2 regions of the Streptomyces sp. NBC_00691 genome follow, and region 1 is predicted to be linked to the other one. Evidence: riboswitches for the same ligand, from Rfam matches in the RefSeq annotation. Region 1 holds a riboswitch; the other holds the start of a gene.
The links. Region 1 has a riboswitch for ZMP and ZTP ahead of glyA (serine hydroxymethyltransferase). Riboswitches for the same ligand answer to the same signal wherever they lie in the genome.
Positions count from the first base shown of each region.

Region 2: it holds a riboswitch for ZMP and ZTP, as region 1 does, so the genes downstream of both, OG392_RS35135 (bifunctional 5,10-methylenetetrahydrofolate dehydrogenase/5,10-methenyltetrahydrofolate cyclohydrolase) here and glyA (serine hydroxymethyltransferase) in region 1, are expected to answer to the same signal.

Region 1 covers NZ_CP109007.1:4,940,443-4,950,706, forward strand. The annotation lists gene OG392_RS22405 (malate dehydrogenase) at 1-268, shown strand, start outside; gene OG392_RS22410 (hypothetical protein) at 418-786, shown strand; gene OG392_RS22415 (isocitrate lyase/PEP mutase family protein) at 808-1,587, opposite strand; gene OG392_RS22420 (carboxymuconolactone decarboxylase family protein) at 1,584-2,117, opposite strand; gene pdxR (MocR-like pyridoxine biosynthesis transcription factor PdxR) at 2,164-3,654, shown strand; gene OG392_RS22430 (hypothetical protein) at 3,731-4,654, opposite strand; gene OG392_RS22435 (hypothetical protein) at 4,746-5,048, shown strand; gene OG392_RS22440 (glutathionylspermidine synthase family protein) at 5,063-6,247, shown strand; gene OG392_RS22445 (polysaccharide deacetylase family protein) at 6,261-6,956, opposite strand; gene rocD (ornithine--oxo-acid transaminase) at 7,048-8,256, opposite strand; ZMP/ZTP riboswitch at 8,380-8,470, shown strand; gene glyA (serine hydroxymethyltransferase) at 8,544-9,821, shown strand; gene OG392_RS22460 (hypothetical protein) at 9,881-10,264, opposite strand, start outside.
Region 2 covers NZ_CP109007.1:7,860,984-7,871,247, reverse strand. The annotation lists gene OG392_RS35150 (DEAD/DEAH box helicase) at 1-1,991, shown strand, start outside; gene OG392_RS35145 (SWIM zinc finger family protein) at 1,988-3,424, shown strand; gene OG392_RS35140 (hypothetical protein) at 3,417-4,526, opposite strand; gene OG392_RS35135 (bifunctional 5,10-methylenetetrahydrofolate dehydrogenase/5,10-methenyltetrahydrofolate cyclohydrolase) at 4,764-5,618, opposite strand; ZMP/ZTP riboswitch at 5,647-5,756, opposite strand; gene OG392_RS35130 (GAF domain-containing protein) at 5,889-7,187, shown strand; gene exaC (acetaldehyde dehydrogenase ExaC) at 7,234-8,757, shown strand; gene OG392_RS35120 (metallophosphoesterase family protein) at 9,320-10,129, opposite strand; gene OG392_RS35115 (hypothetical protein) at 10,126-10,264, opposite strand, start outside.

The DNA.
Region 1 (10,264 bases):
CTCGGCCGCGAACGCCGCCATCGACCACGTCCACACCTGGGTCAACGGCACCGCCGCGGGCGACTGGACCTCCATGGGCATTCCGTCGGACGGCTCGTACGGTGTCCCGGAGGGTCTCATCTCCTCCTTCCCCGTCACCACCAAGGACGGCAAGTACGAGATCGTCCAGGGCCTGGAGATCAACGACTTCTCGCGCGGCCGTATCGACGCCTCGGTGAAGGAGCTCTCCGAGGAGCGCGACGCGGTCCGCGAGCTCGGCCTCATCTGAGTCCCCGCTCCACGCGCCCGGCGCCCCCGAACCGTACGACCGACCGTACGGCTCGGGGGCGCCGTTTCTCATGCTCCGGAACGGGAGCCCGGGCCGGCCGTAGGCTGGGGCGGTCGGGCACCAGAGACATCGGCGGTATCGGAGGGATCGTGACCGGGAGCACCGCGGACGGCATCCACGTCACCAACACCGGGGGCAACGTCACCATCGGCGACCACAACACCGTCACCAGCACGGTGCACGGGGCCCCCGCGGCCCGTGATCCCCTGCAGGAGGAACTCCTGCAGGCCGTTCGCCGGCTCCGTGCCGACCTCGCCGGGGTCGTCCCCACCGAGCGGACGGCCGCCCTCGACGGCGAACTCGCCGACGCCGAGGCCGAGATCGAGAGCACGGGCCGCGCGGACGCGGGCCGGCTCGGCCGGGTGCGCCGCGCCCTCACGGACGCGGGCGCGGTGACCGGGATCCTCGCCTCGGGCGTGGCCGTCGGACAGGCGGCCGGCGCGTTGCTCGGCGGCTGAACCCGGCAGGTCCCGCGCGCCTCAACCCGTCGTGTTCTCGCGGAGCTTCGCCGCCAGCGCGGCCAGGTCGTCCCGTGCGCGAAGGAGCAGGCCGCCGCCGAAGGTGATCCGGGTCGCTCCGAGACGGCCGAGTTCGGCGAAGGACGGGCCGCCCTCCGGGGCCGCCAGCGTGTTGAGCGGGAGGTCGCCGAGGGCGGCGCGCAGGGCCGGGAGGTCGGCGGGCGGGGCCGTGATCGGGTAGACGCAGTCCGCCCCGGCCTCCGCGTAGAGCCGGGCGCGGGCGATCGCAGCCTCCAGCGGTACGGACGCCCCGCGGAGGTACACGTCCACGCGCGCGTTGACGAAGAGCCCGGGCCCCGCCGCCGCCCGCACCTCCGCCAGCCACGCGGCGTGCGCCCGCGGGTCCTTGAGCCGGCCGTCCGGCCCGGTGTCCTCCAGGTTCACGCCGACGGCCCCCGACTCCCGTACACGTTCGACCAGTTCGGCCGCCGGTAGCCCGTAGCCGCCCTCCAGGTCCGCCGTCACGGGCACGGAGACGGCCCGGACGATCCGGGTCACGGCGGCGAACATCTCCGCCGCGGGGGTCGCCCCGTCCTCGTACCCGAGGGCGGCGGCGATCCCGGCGCTCGGCGTCGCGAGCGCCGGGAACCCGGCCGCCTCGAAGGCGCGGGCGCTCACCGCGTCCCACGGGCCCGGCAGCACCAGCGGATCGCCGGCCGCCCGGTCCCGGTGGAGCTCACGCAGGACCCGGGCCGCCGGGCCGCCGGTCCCGCTCCCGGGCGTGCCCCCGTTCGTGCTCACGCGCTGCGCGGGGTGTAGTGGCCGGGCGTCATCCGGGTGGAGACGGCGATCCGGTTCCACGCGTTGATGACGACGATCGCGCTGATGACGCGGGCGAGTTCGGTCTCGTCGAGGTGCTTCGCGGCGCGGGCGTACACCTCGTCGGGGACGTAGCCGTCGGTGAGGACGGTGACGGACTCCGTCAGCGCGAGGGCGGCGAGCTCCCGCTCCGTGTAGAAGTGCCTGGACTCCTCCCAGGCGGAGAGCTGCACGATCCGCTCGACGGTCTCGCCCTCGGCCAGCGCGTCCTTGGAGTGCATGTCGATGCAGAAGGCGCAGTGGTTGATCTGCGAGGCCCGGATCTTGATCAGGTGGTAGAGGGTCGGGTCGATGTCCTTCGCCGCAGCCGTCTCCAGCCGGAGCATCGCCCGGTAGAACTCGGGCACGCGCTCGGCGAGGGGGAGGCGCGGGGCGTGCTCGTGGGCGTACTCGGCCGGCGCCGTGGCGTCGTCGGTGTCGAGGGGGCTGATGGTGTTCGTGTGCATGGTCATGTCTTCACCGTACGAGCCAGGTGGCTCAGGGGTATGGTCCATTCGTATGGCGAACGAGTGGGCCACTTTCGGGGCCGATCTCCATCTGGAACTGCGCGGTCCGCGGCTGCGGGCCGGACTCATGGACGCGCTCCGCGAGGCGGTGCGCAGCGGGCGTCTGGAGGCGGGCACCCGGCTGCCGTCCTCCCGGTCGCTCGCCGCGGACCTCGGCATGGCCCGCAACACCGTCGCCGACGCCTACGCCGAACTCGTCGCCGAGGGCTGGCTCACGGCCCGGCAGGGCTCCGGCACCCGGGTCGCCCGCCGCACCGAACCCCGTCGCGCCGAACCGCGCCGCGCCGAACCCCGTCGCGCCGAACCCCGCCGTCCGGAGCCCCGCCCCGGGGCGAGGCCCGCGGCCGCTCCGCCCGCGCGTGCCCTGCCACGGCCCTCCGCGCCCGCGCACAACCTGAAGGCCGGCACCCCCGACCTGGCGTCCTTCCCGCGCGCCGAGTGGCTCAAGGCGTACCGGCGGGCGCTCACCGCCGCCCCCAACGAGGCCTTCGGGTACGGCGATCCGCGCGGCCGTATCGAACTCCGCACCGTCCTCGCCGAGTACCTGGCCCGGGCGCGGGGCGTGTACGCCCGGCCCGAACGGATCGTCGTCTGCGCGGGCTTCGTGCACGGGCTGATGCTGATCGGGCAGGTGCTGCGGAGCCGGGGCGTCCGGGACGTCGCGATCGAGTCGTACGGGCTGGGTCTCCACGCGGGTCTCCTCACCGGCGCGGGCCTCGGCACCCCGGTCCTGCCCTTCGACGAACGCGGCACCCGGGTCGAGGAGTCGGGCCCCCTCGGCTCGGCCGGGGCCGTCCTGATGACGGCCGCCCACCAGTTCCCGCTGGGCGGCGCCCTGCCCCCGGACCGGCGTGCGGAGGTCGTCGACTGGGCGCGTGCCTCGGGCGGTTTCGTCCTGGAGGACGACTACGACGGGGAGTTCCGGTACGACCGCCAGCCGGTGGGCGCCCTCCAGGGCCTCGACCCCGAGCGGGTCGTCTACCTCGGCACCGCGAGCAAGTCCCTCGCCCCGGGGCTGCGGCTCGCGTGGATGGTGCTCCCGGAGAGCCTGGTCGGCGAGGTGGTGGCGGCGAAGGGGGTCGTGGACTGGGTGTCCAGCGCGCCGGACCAGCTGGCGTTCGCGGAGTTCCTGGGCTCGGGGGCGTACGACCGGCACGTACGGGCGATGCGGCTGCGCTACCGGCGGCGCCGCGACCAGCTGGTCGCGGCGGTGGCGGCGCACTCGCCGGAGACGAGGGTCAGCGGGATCGCGGCCGGTCTCCACGCCGTCCTTGCCCTGCCGCCCGGCACGGAGCAGGACGTGCTGCGGGCCGCCGCCTGGAACGGCCTCGCGGTCCAGGGCGTCGACCAGTTCCGCCGCCCGGGGGTGCCGGCGACCCTGGACGGTCTCGTCGTCGGCTACGCGACCCCTCCGGACAGCGCCTGGCAGAGCGCCCTCCGGACCCTCTGCCGGGTGCTGCCCCAGGCGCCGGGAGGCGGCTGAGCGGTGCCGAGTCCGGCGAGGGGCGCCCCGGCCCCGGTCCCGGGCCGTCCGCGCCCGGCCCGGGGCCGGGGCGTGGCTAGAGGTCCTTCCGCCCCGGGCCGTGGCCGCCCGCGCCGGGTCCCGGGGGGCCGCCCGGTCCCGCGCCCGGTCCCGCCGCCGCCCCCGCCGCCTCCACCGTTCGCCCGTTCGCGTCCACCTCCGGAGGTTCGCCGAAGCGGGCCAGGGTCAGGGAGCCCGCCACCGCGATCGCGAAACCGGTGACCGCGAGCCAGCCGAGGCCCTCCCGTGTGGTGTCGCCGAGCCAGGCCACCCCGATGATCGCGGGGCCGACCGTCTCGCCGAGCACCGCGCCCGCCGTCGCCGTGGTCACCGAGCCGCGCTGGAGCGCCGAGGTCAGCAGCACGAACGCGGCCCCGCCGCCCACCAGGAGCGCGTACCAGACCGGATCGGCGAAGTCGATGCCGTCGATCAGCCGGACCGCCACCTCGACCACCCCGAAGCCGAAGCCCGCCCCGAGGCCGAGGACGAGGGCGCGGGGCTTCGCGGGCAGCCGCCCGCCCACGACACCGAGCAGCAGCACTCCGAAGGCGCTCACGAGCAGGGCCCAGGGCAGCCAGTCGGGGCCGTCCTCGTGTCCCTCCTTCCCGGAGGCGAGGGCCAGCAGCGCGAGGCCGGCGCAGACCACGCCCACCGCCGTCCACTCCACCCGGCTGAGCCGCACCCGCAGCACCCGGGAGGCGATGACCGCCGTGACCGCCAGGCTCGCGGCGAGGGCCGCGCCCACGACGTAGATGGGCAGGGTCCGCAGGGCCACGATCTGCAGCACGAAGCCGAGGCCGTCCATGCAGAGACCGGCGATGTACCGCCACTGCCGCAGCACCCGCCACATCAGCGCGATGTCGACCCCGCCACCGGTCCCCGGTGACGTGGCACGGGCCCCCATCGCCTGGAGAACCGAGGCCGCACCGAAGCAGACGGACGAGGCGAGCGCACAAATCATCCCGAGTAGCACGAAATGACTCTAGGTGCTGCGGCTGGAATTGACCGGCCTACACTGTGCGGTCGCGACTGCGAAGGGGAGGGCCAGGGACATGCGGAGGCTGAGGTCGAGCACGGTCGTGCTCGGCGGGATGGGTGTGCTCGCGGCGACGATCACGGCGTGCGGATCCGACCCGGACAAGCGGTGCGTGGACCCGGTGACCCGGGAGGCGCTGCCCAGCTACGAGTGCGAGAGCGGCGGCGGCAGCGACGACGACGACAACGGCGGCACCACCCACCGGGGCTCGTACTACTACGGCGGCTCCCTGCGTGACAACCGCGTGAGCGGCGGCAGCTTCGACATGAAGGCCGTCGACACCGGCGGCTTCGGCTGTTCCGGTTCCGGCGGCGGCTGAGAGAGGTCCGGCACATGCGACGGCACACCATCGAGCCCCGTCCGGGCTGGCAGGAGACGGTGGAGGAGCAGGGGCTCGTCTACCCGCTGACCCGTTACCCGGACGATTCGCTGCGTCCGTACTGGGACGAGAGCGCGTACTACTCCTTCAGCCTGCCCGAGGTCGAGGCGCTCGAGGAGGTCGTCGAGGAGCTCCACGCGATGTGTCTCGCGGCGGCCGCGCACATCGTCGAGCGGGACCGGTTCGCCGAGCTGGGGATGACCGATCCGAAGCTCGCCTCCCTGGTCGCCGAGTCCTGGCGGCGGCGCGCCGAGCTTCCGTCCCTCTACGGGCGGTTCGATCTGCGCTACGACGGCACCGGCCCGGCCAAGATGCTGGAGTACAACGCCGACACCCCCACCTCGCTCGTGGAGGCCGCGAGCCCGCAGTGGTTCTGGATGGAGGAACGGTTCCCCGGCGCCGATCAGTGGAACTCCCTCCACGAACGGCTCGTCGACGCATGGCGGAAGCAGGCCCGCCTGCTTCCTCCCGGCCCCCTCCACTTCGTGCACTCGGACGGCGACGAGCTCGGCGAGGACCTGATGACGGTCGCGTATCTGCGCGAGACCGCTCAGCAGGCCGGGCTGGAGACCGAGGCCCTCTCCGTCGAGCGCATCGGCTGGGACCGGCTCTCGCGCCGCTTCGTGGACGACCGGCTCCGGTTCATCCGCAGCTGCTTCAAGCTCTACCCGTGGGAGTGGCTGACCACCGACCGCTTCGGCCGGCACGTCCTGGACACCCTCGACAACGGCGGCGGCACCGGGACCACCTGCTGGATCGAGCCCGCCTGGAAGATGCTGCTCTCCAACAAGGCGCTCCTGGCGATCCTGTGGGAGCTCTACCCCGGCCACCCCAACCTGCTGCCCGCCTACCTCGACGGACCACGGGAACTCGCCACGAACGGCGGCTGGGTCGCCAAGCCGCTGCTCGGCCGCGAGGGCGCGGGCGTCACCCTGCACGAGGCCGGCACGGAGCCGTTCGTGCGGGACGGAGAGCCCTGCTGCTACCAGGAACTGGCCCCGCTGCCCGACTTCGACGGCAACCGGGTGGTGCTCGGCGCGTGGGTCGTCGAGGACGAGGCGGCGGGACTCGGCATCCGGGAGTCGGCGGGCCTCGTCACCGACGAGTACGCCCGCTTCCTCCCGCACGTGATCCTGTAGGGCGCGAGCGGCGCTACTCCGGGACGTAGTCCCGCAGCGGAGCCGGCCGCAGGCCCGCGGCCTCGGCCGCCGCCAGGGCCCGCGTCAGATCCTGCTCCAGGGTCTCGTTGAAGTGCAGCAGGATGATGTCGCCGGCCTTGAGCGACGGCGTCGGCGGCGTCCACTGGCCCCAGGTGGTGAGGTCGTACGTCCAGGTCACGAGGGCCTTCGCCCCGCAGGCGCGGGCCGCGGTCCGGGTGGTCGCGTCGTACACGCCGTACGGCGGGCGGAGCAGCCGCGGGCCGTCGCCGAACTGCGCGAGGTGCTGGTCGCGCGCCCCGCAGAACTCCGCCTTCTGGCCGGCGGCGTCGAGGGTGGTCAGGTCCGGGTGGTCGACCGTGTGGTTCTCGACGCGGGAGGGCCCCTGGTTCAGCAGGGTGTGGAAGTAGCCGGAGTCGTACGAGTAGGCCCGGGGCAGCAGGAAGAGCGAGGCGGGCACCCGCCGGTCGAGCAGCAGTCTCGCCGCGGCGGGGTCGTGGAACCAGCCGTCGTCGATGGTGACGAAGACGACCGGGTCGGTGGTCTCGATGTGCGAGACCACCGGGACGGGCTCGGGCCAGGCCGCCCTCGGTGCGGCGTGCGCGGGTCCGGTGACCGCGCCGAGGAGCGCGAGGGGGACGAGGGCGGCGAGCGCGGCACGCACGGCGTGACGCAGGCGGAGTCTCGGCATGGCGGCATCATTGGCCTAGACCAACTGCCCTGTCAATGGTCCGAGTTGCCCCGCACCGGCCCGCGTTCTCCGTCCCCTCAAGCGGACCTCGTCACTCCTCCGACAGGACACCCCTCAGCTGCTCCAGACCCCAGTCCAGGTCCTCCTTGGAGATGACCAGCGGCGGCGCGATCCGGATCGTCGAACCGTGGGTGTCCTTCACCAGGACACCCCGCTCCATCAGCTTCTCCGAGATCTCCCGGCCCGTACCGTGCGACGGCGCGATGTCCACCCCGGCCCACAGCCCGCGGCCGCGCACCGCCTCCACCGCCCCGCCGCCCACGAGCAGCCCCAGTTCCGCGTGCAGGTGCTCGCCCAGCTCCGCCGCCCGCTCCTGGTACTCGCCCGTCCGCAGCATCGCGATCACCTCCAGGGCCACCGCGCAGGCCAGCGGATTCCCGCCGAACGTCGAGCCGTGCTCACCGGGCCGGAACACCCCGAGCACCTCCCGGTCGGCGACCACCGCCGACACCGGCACCACCCCGCCGCCCAGCGCCTTCCCCAGGATGTACACGTCCGGCACCACGCCCTCGTGCTCGCACGCGAACGTCCGGCCCGTCCGGCCCAGACCCGACTGGATCTCATCCGCCATGAACAGCACGTTCCGCCGGCGGGTCAGCTCCCGCACCCCCGCCAGATAGCCCGCCGGCGGGACCAGGACACCCGCCTCGCCCTGGATCGGTTCGAGCAGCACCGCCACCGTGTTCTCGGTGACCGCCGTCTCCATCGCCGTCAGGTCCCCGTAGGGCACGATCTCGAACCCCGGCGTGTACGGACCGAAGTGGTCCCGCGCCTCGTGGTCCGTGGAGAAGCTGACGATCGTCGTCGTCCTGCCGTGGAAGTTGTTCGCCGCCACCACGATCTTGGCGTGCCCGTCCGGCACGCCCTTCACCTCGTACCCCCACTTCCGGGCGGTCTTGACGGCCGTCTCGACCGCCTCCGCGCCGGTGTTCATCGGCAGCACCGCCTCCTTCCCGCACAGCTCGGCGAGCCGGGTGCAGAACTCGGCGAACCGGTCGTGGTGGAAGGCGCGCGAGGTCAGCGTCACCCGCTCCAGCTGTGCCTTCGCCGCGTCGATCAGACGCCGGTTGCCGTGGCCGAAGTTGAGCGCCGAGTAACCGGCGAGCATGTCGAGATAGCGGCGCCCCTCGACATCGGTCATCCAGGCGCCGTCCGCCGAAGCGACGACGACCGGCAGGGGGTGGTAGTTGTGAGCGCTGTGCGCCTCCGCCGAAGCGATCGCGTCTTGTGTGCTCGACACGGGATCTCCGTTCGTCCTGCGGGCTCGGGGGATGACCCCGACGAGGGGGTGTGGCCCCTGTTTCTATCGTCGCTCGGATGCCGGACCGGGAAACCTCGCGCGCGGCGCGCCCGCTACTCTGAAAACACGCACGGCGACTGGCGAACGGGGAAGCGACCCCGGGGGAGCCGTGCGCGGCAGACCACACGAGACGCCGCCCGCCTGGGCGTCACGGGACCGAAGTCCCGCGTGGCGCCGCGCCTCTCACGCAGTGCCCCGGGACCCGCCGACGCCCGGAGGACATCACCATGACCACGTCGCAGCACCCGTCCACGCACCCCGCGCTCGCCGCCGCCGACCCCGAGCTCGCCGCCCTCGTCGGCGCCGAGGAACGTCTCCAGGCCGATACCCTGCGCCTCATCCCCAGCGAGAACTACGTCTCCGCCGCCGTCCTCGAAGCCTCCGGCACCGTCCTCCAGAACAAGTACAGCGAGGGCTACCCCGGCCGCCGTTACTACGAGGGCCAGCAGAACATCGACCAGGTCGAGACCCTCGCCGTCGAGCGAGCCAAGGCCGTCTTCGGCGTCGACCACGCCAACGTCCAGCCCTACTCCGGCTCCCCGGCCAACCTCGCCGTCTACCTGGCCTTCGCCGAGCCCGGCGACACCGTCATGGGCATGGCCCTGCCCATGGGCGGCCACCTCACCCACGGCTGGGGCGTCTCCGCCACCGGCAAGTGGTTCCGCGGCGTCCAGTACGGCGTCCGCCAGGACACGGGCCTCATCGACTTCGACGAGGTCCGCGAACTCGCCCTCAAGGAACGCCCCAAGGTGATCTTCTGCGGAGGCACCGCGCTGCCCCGCACGATCGACTTCGCCGCCTTCGGCGAGATCGCCCGTGAGGCCGGCGCCGTGCTCGTCGCCGACGTCGCCCACATCGCCGGCCTGATCGCGGGCGGCGCCCACCCGTCCCCGGTCCCGCACGTGGACGTCATCTCCACGACCACCCACAAGACCCTGCGCGGTCCGCGCGGCGCCATGCTGATGTCCCGCGAGGAGCACGCCAAGGCCCTGGACAAGGCCGTCTTCCCCGGCCTCCAGGGCGGCCCCCACAACCAGACCACCGCCGCCATCGCCGTCGCCCTCCGCGAGGCCTCCCTGCCCTCCTTCCGCGACTACGCCCACGCCGTCGTCGCCAACGCCAAGGCCCTCGCCGAGGCACTCCTCGCCCGCGGTTTCGACCTCGTCTCCGGCGGCACCGACAACCACCTGATCCTGATGGACCTCACCCCCAAGCAGGTCCCGGGCAAGATCGCGGCGAAGGCCCTCGACCGGGCGGGCATCGTCGTCAACTACAACACCGTCCCCTACGACCCCCGGAAGCCGTTCGACCCCTCGGGCATCCGCATCGGCACCCCTTCCCTCACCTCGCGCGGCCTCACCACCGCGCACATGGACCAGGTCGCCGACTGGATCGACCGCGGTGTCGCCGCCGCCGGCACCGGCGACGAGCAGTCCCTCGCCGCCGTCCGCGCGGAGGTCGCCGACCTCCTGGCCGCCTTCCCGGCCCCGGGCCTCCCGGTCTGACCCCCTGGGCGGTGCCCGGGCGGCCTCCCCAGAGGCGTCCGCCCGGCCCGCCCCGCCGCTCAGCCGCCGACCGACTCGGCCGTCCGCCGGGCCTCCTCGCGGTCCGGTATCCCTTCGAGGCGGAAGGTGAGCGCGCCCCCGTTCCTCGTCCAGAGGAGCGTGGGGCCCGCCGTAGGGACCTCATGGGTCCAGGCCGAACCCGTCCCGTCCGTCATCGGGAACGTCAGCAGGTGCGGGGCCGCGAACCAGTAGCCCTGCGCGCCGTCCGGCAGATCGACCCACTCCGGCTGCGTCCGCACCTGCTTGGCGAACCCGATGTCCAGCCGGGCCGGGAACTCGTCCAGCCGCACGGTGCGCTCCCCCTCGCGCCAGCACAGACTGATCACCGCCCGGCCCCGCTCGGCCGACCCCGTCACCGCCATGGCGTCCGGCGCGCCGAGCGC
Region 2 (10,264 bases), 2.9 Mb from region 1:
TGCACTGGCCGCGTGAACTCGCCGACCGGCTGACCGCGAGTGCGGTGATCGGACCGGTGGGCGATCCACCGCCGGAGGGACAGCACACCGCCGGGGGCGCGGGTGCCGTCGACGGGTCCTGGTCCGGTACGGAAGGACTCCGGTCCGGCGCCGAGGAAACCGGCGTGGCGGCGTTCGGATCCGGCGACGGGGCGGAGGAGGCACGGCCCTCCTCGACCCTCCCTTCCTTCCTCTCCGCCGACGCCCTGCTCGGCTTCAACTGGCGCTTCGCCGTCGGCGATCAGGAGCTGACCCGCGCTGAGCTCGACCGGCTCGCCGAGGCCGGACGGCCCCTGGTCCGCCTGCGTGACCGCTGGGTGCTGGTCGACCCCGCCGAGGTGCACCGGGCACGGTCGCGGCAGGACCGCACGATGACTCCGGTCGACGCCCTCTCGGCTGTCCTCACCGGCACCACCGAGATCGACGGCCGGCCCGTGGAGGTCGCGGCGACCGGCTGGCTGGAACGCCTGCGGGAACGGCTCGCCGAGCCCGAGGGCGACCGGCCGCAGCTCTCCCAGCCCCCGGCGCTCGCCGCGACCCTGCGCGACTACCAGCTGCGCGGGCTGGACTGGCTGCACCGGATGACCTCGCTCGGCCTCGGCGGCTGTCTCGCCGACGACATGGGCCTCGGCAAGACCATCACGGTCATCGCCCTGCATCTGCACCGCCAGGCCGACCCGTCCTCCTCCGGCCCCACCCTCGTCGTCTGTCCCACCTCCCTCATGGGCAACTGGCAGCGGGAGATCGAGAAGTTCGCGCCCGGAACGCCGGTGCGCCGCTTCCACGGCGCCACCCGCGGTCTGGAGGACCTCGCCGACGGTGGGTTCGTCCTCACCACGTACGGCACCATGCGGCTCGACGCCGGGCGACTCGCCGAGCAGAGCTGGGGTCTCGTGGTCGCGGACGAGGCTCAGCATGTCAAGAACCCCTACTCGGCGACGGCCAGGCAACTGCGGACCATCGGCGCCCGCGCGCGCGTGGCGCTGTCCGGGACGCCCGTCGAGAACAACCTCTCCGAGCTGTGGGCGATCCTCGACTGGACCACGCCGGGGCTGCTCGGCACCCTGGGTGCCTTCAGGACCCGGTTCGCGGCCGCCGTGGAGGGCGGGCGCGACCAGGCCGCCGCGGCGCGACTCGCCGCGCTGGTCCGCCCGTTCCTGCTGCGCCGCCGCAAGTCGGACCCCGGCATCGCGCCCGAGCTGCCGCCGAAGACGGAGACCGACCGGGCCGTCTCCCTGACACCGGAGCAGGCCGGTCTCTACGAGGCGGTGGTACGGGAGACCCTGGCGGCGATCGCCGAGGCCGACGGCATGGCGCGGCGCGGCCTGGTCGTCAAGCTGCTGACCGGGCTCAAGCAGATCTGCAACCACCCCGCCCAGTACCTCAAGGAGGAGCGCCCGAGGATCGAGGGCCGCTCGGGCAAGCTGGAGCTGCTCGACGAACTCCTCGACACGATCCTCGCCGAGGGCGCGTGCACCCTCGTCTTCACCCAGTACGTCGGGATGGCCAGGCTCCTGGAGACCCACCTCGCGGCGCGGGGCGTGCGGACGCAGTTCCTGCACGGAGGGACGCCGGTCGCCGAGCGCGAGGCGATGGTCGCCCGTTTCCAGAACGGAGAGGTCCCGGTCTTCCTGCTCTCCCTCAAGGCCGCCGGTACGGGGCTCAACCTCACCCGTGCCGAGCACGTCGTGCACTACGACCGGTGGTGGAACCCGGCCGTCGAGGCCCAGGCCACCGACCGGGCGTACCGGATCGGACAGGACCGCCCGGTGCAGGTGCACCGGCTGATCGCCGAGGGGACGATCGAGGACCGGATCGCCACCATGCTCGACCGCAAGCGGGAGCTGGCGGACACCGTTCTCGGGACCGGCGGGGACACCCCGCCGGAGCTGACCGAACTGACCGATGCCGAGCTGGCGGAGCTCGTACGACTGCGGGGTGACGCACGATGAGCGGGTACGGACACGAGGCCGACGAGCGGACGTTCGCGGCGCTGCCGCCCGCGCGGGGCGCGGCCTTCGCCAGGACCTGGTGGGGTCTGGCATGGCTGAAGGCCCTGGAGGACACCGCGCTCGACGGCCAGCAGCTCAAGGCGGGACGACGGCACGCGCGCGCGGGAGCCGTGGGCGCCGTGTCGGTACGGCCCGGCCGCATCACGGCGGTGGTGAAGGACCGCGACGGCACGGCGTACCGCAGCGACGTCCTGGTGCGGGAGTTCGCGGAGGAGGAGTGGGAGCGGCTTCTGGACCTCGCCGTCGACAGCGCGGGTCATATCGCCGCCCTCCTCGACCGCGAGATGCCGCCGCACCTCGTCGAGGACGCGGCGGCTGCCGGGCTCGATCTGCTGCCGGGGATCGGTGATCTCGAACCGGAGTGCGGCTGCGAGGCGTGGGACCACTGCCCGCACTCGTCGGCGCTCTGCTACCAGGTGGCCCGGCTGCTCGACGAGGATCCCTTCGTCCTGCTCCTGATGCGGGGGCGCGGCGAGCGCACCATCGTGGACCAGCTGCAGGCGCGCAGCGCCTCGCGTGCCGCGACCGGCGGGCGGGTCACGGACGACACGCCGGGCGCGGAGGCGGCCGAGGGTCCCGGAGGGATGCCGGGCGTGTCGGCCGAGGAGGCCTACGCGGCGGGGTTCCTCGTGCCACCGCTTCCCGCACCTCCGGTCGCCGCGGAGGCGCCGGGCCGGTCGCTGTCCCTGGACACGGAGACGGAACCGGAGCCCGGGGTCGACCCGGCGGCTCTGGAGTTCCTCGCCTCGGACGCGGCGGGCCGCGCCCACCGGATGCTGGTCGAGGCGCTCGCGGCCGGAGCGGCGGCCGAGGTGAAGCCGCTCGGTGGCACGTCGGTCCACGACGGGGCCGCGGTGTCCGCGACGCCGACGGCTCGGACGGCGGCGGTGGTTCGGACGGCGCCGGCGGACAGGGCGGCAGCGGCGGTTCGGACCGTGCCGGCTGCTCCGCTGACGGTCGCTCAGGACGCGGCGCGGCTCGCGGCGGGCTCCCCCCTGCCCTGGATCGCGGCGCGGCTCGCCACCGGCTCGGGTCGGACGCGGGCGGAGATGGACCTCGCCACGCGCGCGTGGGGGTTCGGAGGCGCCGCCGCCCTCGCCGTACTGGAGGAGGAGTGGACGCCGGACGCCGAGGCGCTCGTGTGGGCGGGGACCCGGCTCACGGAAGCCTGGGAGGACGACGATCGCCCGGCCCTGCGACGCTCCGGTGGCGCGCGGTGGACGGTGGTGGGCGCGGAGGCGCAGCTGCGGCTCGGCGAGGACGGGCGCTGGTGGCCGTATCTGAAGGCGGGTGGCCGCTGGTCCCCCGCCGGACCGCCTGACCGGGATCCGGCGACGGCTCTGGCCACGGCCTTCGCCGCCGGGCCTATGTGAGCGGGCGGCTGAGGGCGCCGTCACCCCTGGTGGTGACGGCCAGACTGCACGCGACGACGTCCGAGCCGAGGAGGTAGCTCGTCCGGTACGGGTACTGGACGAAGGTCGTCCAGCGCGTCCCGAGCGGCTGCCGCGCGGCCTTGCGGCGCAGGGGTTCGCGGCAGAGCAGAGCGGCCGCCTCGCGGATCGCGGTGTCCGTGGCGTGAAGGCCGGTCAGGCGGAGCCGGGCGACGAGTTCGGCGTGGTGCGGCGTGTCGCAGCTGCGCCGGAGTGCGGTGCCCGGCGCGCCGCGGTCGATGTCGAAGCAGTCTCCGACGCGCAGAGCCTCGAAGGAGACGGGGCGGGACGATCCGCCGCCACCCGTCGCGGGGCGGTTCGGCCGGGTGGTGGCGGTGGTGCCGCCGGTCCGTGGGGGCGTGGCGGACGGGCCCTTCCCGGGGGCGACGGTCCGGTGCGGGGACGCGGTACGGGTCGGCGTGGCGTCCGGGGTCGTGTCGGCCGAAGGCGTGTCGGCGGTACGGCCGCCGGCCGCTTCCGGGGCGCCCGAGCTCGCGGGGGCGCGTCCTCCAGCGCTCGGCGGTGTGGCCTCGTTGCGGCGTTCGCCGTCACCGGAGATGACAGGGGACGGCGCGCCGATCCGGTCGCCGCCGGGGCGCTCGGCCGTGGAGAGGTTCTGCTCGTTCCCGCCCCGCGCGGCGACGAACGCGCCCGCCACGAGCCCGGCGACGAGCAGCGGGACGAGCGGCACGCCGAACCGGCGGGCGCCGCGGGCGGCAGGCCCTGGCCTGGGCGCGCCGAGCCGGACGATGCGGGGCGACCACCCGGAGTCGGAACCGGAATGGGAACCGCCACCGGAACCGAAGCCAGGCCGCTCGGCCGGTACGGAGCGGCTCAGCGGGCTCGCACCGGAGACGTCACGCGGCCCGGGCTCACCGAGCGAGCCGGACGGACCGGACGGACCGGACGGACCGGAGACGTCGGACGGGCCGGGGACGGAGGACGGGACGAGTGGGCCTGAGGCGGCGGAAGACGGAAGGAGCGGTCCGGACGGGTCGAGCGGGACGGCCTCCGCATCGATCGCCTCGGCGGTCACATCCGACACGCCGGACATATTCGATGTTTCGAACGATCCGGGCTCACGGGGCGAGTCGCGCTCGCCCGGTCGGCGGTCGGGCGGCGGGGTGGCGGTGGACGGGTGGGGCACAAGGTCAAGGTTCGCCGGTCGGCGGCTCCGCAGCCACCTTTTTAGGGGTCCGGGAAGCGGCCTGTACAGAAACGTGACCATCGTCGGCCGCGATCCCGCCTGCCGCTCCGTCCGCCACCCCGTCACGAACCGGCCCTACAGGCCGAGCTGGCGCTCGGCGCCCTCGACGGTCTGGGCGAGGAGCACGGCGATGGTCATGGGGCCGACGCCGCCGGGAACGGGCGTGATGAGGGAGGCGCGCTCGGCGGCCGACGCGAAGTCGACGTCGCCGACGTTGCCCGGGTTGTAGCCGGCGTCGATGACGACGGCGCCCGGCTTGATGTCCGCGCCCTTGATGAAGTTCGGCTTGCCCACCGCGGCCACGAGGATGTCGGCCTCGCGGACCACGGAGGAGAGGTCCTCGGTGCGGGAGTGGCAGTAGGTGACGGTGGCGTCGCGGCCGAGGAGCAGCAGTCCGGCCGGCTTGCCGAGGATCGCGCTGCGGCCGACGACGACCGCGCGCTTGCCGCGGGGTTCCACGTCGTACGCGTCGAGGAGGCGCATGATGCCGCCGGGCGTGCAGGAGACGAAGCCGGGCAGGCCGAAGCCCATGGCCGCGAAGGAGGCCATGGTGACGCCGTCGACGTCCTTCTCCGGGGCGATCGCCTCGAAGGCGGCGCGCTCGTCGATGTGAGGGCCGACGGGGTGCTGGAGGAGGATGCCGTGGACCTCGGGGTCCTCGGAGAGGGCGGTGATCGCGGCGACGAGTTCCTCGGTCGTCGTGGCGGCGGGCAGCTCGACGTGCTTGGAGCGGATTCCGGCCTTCGCGCAGCGGTTCTGCTTCATCTTCACGTAGGTCACCGAGGCCGGGTCGGCGCCGACCAGTACGGTCGCGAGACACGGCGTGACACCGGTACGGCGGGTGATCTCGGCGGCGCGGGCAGCGGTCTCCTCGACCGTACGGCGGGCGAGGGCCGTGCCGTCCATGAGGATGGCGGTGCTGGTGGACATGGCAACTCCTGGGCGTCGTCTCTGACAGGTGATTCGCCCAGGCGCACGGCATCGGTACGGGCGCGCCGGTCGCGCACGCCCCCGCCCGGGCCGCTCCCCGGTGGTGATCCACCTCAAGCGCCAGTCACGGCCCGAGCCCTACTGTACGTGAGCGGCCGGGGACCGGTCCCGGACAGGGGGGCGGATCGGGTGCCCGGACGCTTGTCGACGGCGCCCGCGCGCATCACGATGAGCCCGACGGGCCGGGACGACCTCGACGAGGAGGCCGAGTTGAGCGACGCGTGGGTGACCGGACGGGGGATAAGGGCGGACGAGGCGTCCCGCGGCGGAGGTGGGACGAGGCCGACACCCGAGATCCCTGCCGGGGCCGCCGACTCCGGGCAGGTCCGGCCGCTGGTCGCCGCGTCGTGGCGGCGCTCCGCACGCGCGCACGTGAGCCCCGACGGGGCGGCCCGGGTGGAGCTGGACGAGGACGAGCTCGCCGACTTCCGGGACGGCCATCCACTGGCGGCGGCGATGCCGGTGATCCGGGAACTGATGGGGGCGTACGCGACCGACGGGGAGCATCTCCTCGCGGTGTGCGACGCCGCCGGGCGGATGCTGTGGGTCGAGGGCCACCCGGCTACGCTGCGCAAGGCGCGGGGGATGAACTTCGTGGCCGGGGCCCGCTGGTCGGAGGCGGCGGCCGGGACGAACGCACCCGGCACGGCCCTCGCGGTCGACCGGCCGGTCCAGGTGGTCGCCGCCGAACACTTCCGGCACCCGGTGCGGTCCTGGACCTGCGCCGCCGCCCCCGTTCACGACCCGCACAGCGGGCGGGTGCTCGGCGCGATCGACATCACGGGCGGGAGGCGGCTCGCGCATCCGCACAGCCTCGGGTTCGTCCAGGCGGTGGCGCGGGCGGCGGAGTCGCAGCTCGCGCTGCTCGGGCCCGCGCGGGAGACGGGCAGGGCGAGCCTCGCCGCGCTCGGCCGCGACGAGGCGCTGTGGTCGCTCGGCGGCCGACGGTTCCGACCGAGCCGTCGGCACAGCGAGATCCTGGTCCTGCTCGCGCACCGACCGGAGGGGATCGGCGGCGACGAGCTCCTCACCCTTCTCTACGAGGACGAGTCCGTGACTCCGGTGACGTTGCGGGCGGAGCTGTCACGGCTCCGGGCACTGCTGGGGCCGGATGTGCTGCGGTCGCGCCCGTACCGGCTGGCGGGTGGGGTGGACGCGGACTTCGCGGCGGTGGACCGGCGGCTCGCCTCGGGGGCCGTCGCCGCGGCGGCCGGGGAGTACGCGGGCCCGCTGCTTCCGGCCTCGCTCGCCCCCGGGGTCGTACGGCTGCGGGAGCGGCTCGCGGGCCGGCTGCGGGCGGCGCTGGTGGACCGGGGCGATCCCGGGCTGCTCGCGGACTGGGCGTACAGCGGCTGGGGCGAGGACGACCTGGTGGTCTGGCGGGCGCTGTGCGCGGCGGTTCCGGCGGCCCAGCTCCCCCCGGTACGCGCGCGTCTCGACTCCCTGGAGACGGAACTGTCCTCCGGTGCAACGGTCTTGCAACGTCCCGGTCCGCAGACTCGCGGGTGAGCGCCGGTCAGGGACGACCGGCGCGTCCCCCAGGGAGGCCATGCCCATGACGCGTTACGCCGCACCCGGCACCGAGGGCGCGCTCGTCTCGTACGAGTCCCGCTACGACCACTGGATCGGAGGCGCGTACGTCGCTCCGGCGCTCGGCCGCTACTTCGAGAACCCGAGCCCGGTCGACGGCCGTCCCTTCACGGAGGTGGCGCGTGGCACCGCCGAGGACGTGGAACGCGCCCTCGACGCGGCGCACGCGGCGGCCCCGGCATGGGGCCGGACGGCGCCGGCCGAGCGGGCGGCCGTCCTGCTGCGGATCGCGGACCGGATGGAGAGCAACCTGGAGGCGCTCGCGGTCGCGGAGAGCTGGGACAACGGCAAGCCGGTCCGGGAGACGCTGGCCGCCGACATCCCGCTCGCCGTCGACCACTTCCGCTACTTCGCAGGGGTGCTGCGGGCCCAGGAGGGCGCGCTGAGCGAGATCGACGACGACACCGTGGCGTACCACTTCCACGAGCCGCTGGGCGTGGTGGCGCAGATCATCCCGTGGAACTTCCCGATCCTGATGGCGGTCTGGAAGCTGGCGCCGGCACTCGCGGCGGGCAACGCGGTGATCCTCAAGCCGGCCGAACAGACCCCGGCCTCGATCCACTTCTGGCTCAGCCTGGTCGCGGACCTGCTGCCGCCGGGCGTCCTGAACGTCGTCAACGGCTTCGGCGAGGAGGCGGGGAAGCCCCTCGCGTCCTCGCCGCGCGTTGCCAAGATCGCCTTCACGGGCGAGACTTCGACCGGCCGGCTGATCATGGGGTACGCCTCCGAGAACCTCAAGCCGGTGACGCTGGAACTCGGCGGGAAGTCGCCGAACATCTTCTTCGACGACGTGTGGGCGGCGGACGACGACTTCCGCGACAAGGCCCTCGAGGGCTTCACGATGTTCGCCCTCAACCAGGGCGAGGTCTGCACCTGCCCTTCGCGCGCGCTCGTCCAGCGGGGCCACTACGGCGAGTTCCTCGAGGCGGCGATCGCCCGCACGGAGAAGATCGTCCCGGGTCACCCCCTGGACACCGACACGATGATCGGCGCGCAGGCCTCGGCGGAGCAGCTGCGGAAGATCGTCTCCTACCTGGAGATCGGCCAGAAGGAAGGCGCGCACATCCTGACGGGAGGTCAAATCGTCGAACACGGAGGCGATCTGGCGGGCGGCTACTACGTCCAGCCGACCATCTTCGAGGGCGACAACCGCATGCGGGTCTTCCAGGAGGAGATCTTCGGCCCGGTGGTGGCGGTGACGTCCTTCACGGACTTCGACGACGCGATCAGCACGGCGAACGACACCCTGTACGGCCTGGGCGCCGGCGTCTGGACCCGCGACACGAACACGGCCTACCGCGCGGGCCGCGCGATCCAGGCGGGCCGCGTCTGGACGAACTGCTACCACGCGTACCCGGCCCACGCGGCCTTCGGCGGCTACAAGCAGTCGGGCATCGGCCGCGAGACCCACAGGATGATGCTGGACCACTACCAGCAGACGAAGAACCTGCTGGTCAGCTACTCGCCGAAGGCAGTCGGGTTCTTCTAGAGCGCCAAGTCTCGCTCCCGAAAGGGCAATCAACCTTCCGGGAGCAGCCCCCGAGCATCACCCACCGAAACGGAATCATTATGCTCAGTGCGAAGCCGAGCCGCTCAGTCACGCCTACCGGACCGGTCACGGACCCGATTCCCGCTCGGAGCGCGTCAGGCGACAAACCCTCGCGGACCTGCTCAGCGTGAAGAAGGTCGAGAGCGACACCTACCGGTACGACGGAACACCGCAAGCCTGGCCCAGCCTCCCCGTTCCTCTCCTGGTCGTCGTGGCGGCCATCGCGGCGGCTGCTCCGTATGTACGAGAACGCACCACCCGACCAGGCAGGGAGCGTCAGACAGGGCAAGGGCGTACTCGCGGGTGGCAGCCGGCGTGGAAGGAAGACGCGTCGGCTGCGCGCAGACGGCCGGGGGCCGTCGGCCGGCACGACTGAGGCACGCGGAGAGCCAGGGCCGACGGGTGTCGCGTCGGCTGCGGACAACCGGCCGTGTCCGACCTTGACCTCCCCGTTCGGCGCCACCGTATGGTTTCTCGGACGGCTCGCCGAGAAGGCAGGCGGTCAGACCTCATGGTCCCCGCCCGGCCTAGCGGGCGGCGGGCCGGCGGCCGGTGTCCAGGCCAGCGGCAGGTGGTAGAGGGCGAAGGCCCTGCGGATGACGGGCTGGGCGACATTGCGGACGCGTACCCCGCCGGCCGTCGTACCGTGCTCGGTTCCCAGGTGGGCGTGGCCGTGGACCGCGAGGTCGGCGCCCCCCTCGTCGATGGCCTCCGCGAGGAGGTAGCTCCCCAGGAAGGGGTAGATCTCGACCGGCTCGCCGGCGAGGGTGTCGGGCACCGGCGCGAAGTGGGTGAGGGCGATCCTGACCGCGCAGCCGTCGCCGTCCATGCTGCGCAGGGCGCGGTACAGGCCTTCGGCACCACGGCGTGCGGCGCGGACGAACTCCTTCATCTCGCGCTCCCCGAACTCGCCCGCGCTCCGGCCCGCGAAGCCGCCGCAGAAGCCCTTCACCCCGGCTATGCCGATCGTGCGGCCGGCCACCGGAAGGAGCGCTCTCTCGCCCTCCAGGACCGTGACTCCCGCATCGGTGAGGACCCGCCCGACATCCGCCTCCCGTTCGGAGTGGTAGTCGTGGTTGCCGAGCACGGCGACCACGGGGACGCCGATGTCCCGCACCTCGTCGGCGACCACCTCGGCCTCGGGGACGGTGCCGTGCCGCGTCAGGTCGCCGGCGAGAAGGAGGACGTCCGCGCACTGGGGCAGGGCCGCGAAGGAGGGGCGCAGGAGACCTCCGCAGTCCGGACTCAGATGGATGTCGCCCACCGCCGCCACTCGGACGACTCCCCCGTCCTGCTCGTTCCGGATCGTCACGGCAGCTCCTCGGGCCTGTCGGGGGGATCGGCACAGGCGACCAGGAGGTCGGCGCGGACCGCCAAGCCGGACAGCTCGGCGTCGGCGATCCTGAGGACCTCGTCCCGCCGGCCGGCGGTCGGGAGGGTGCCCGTC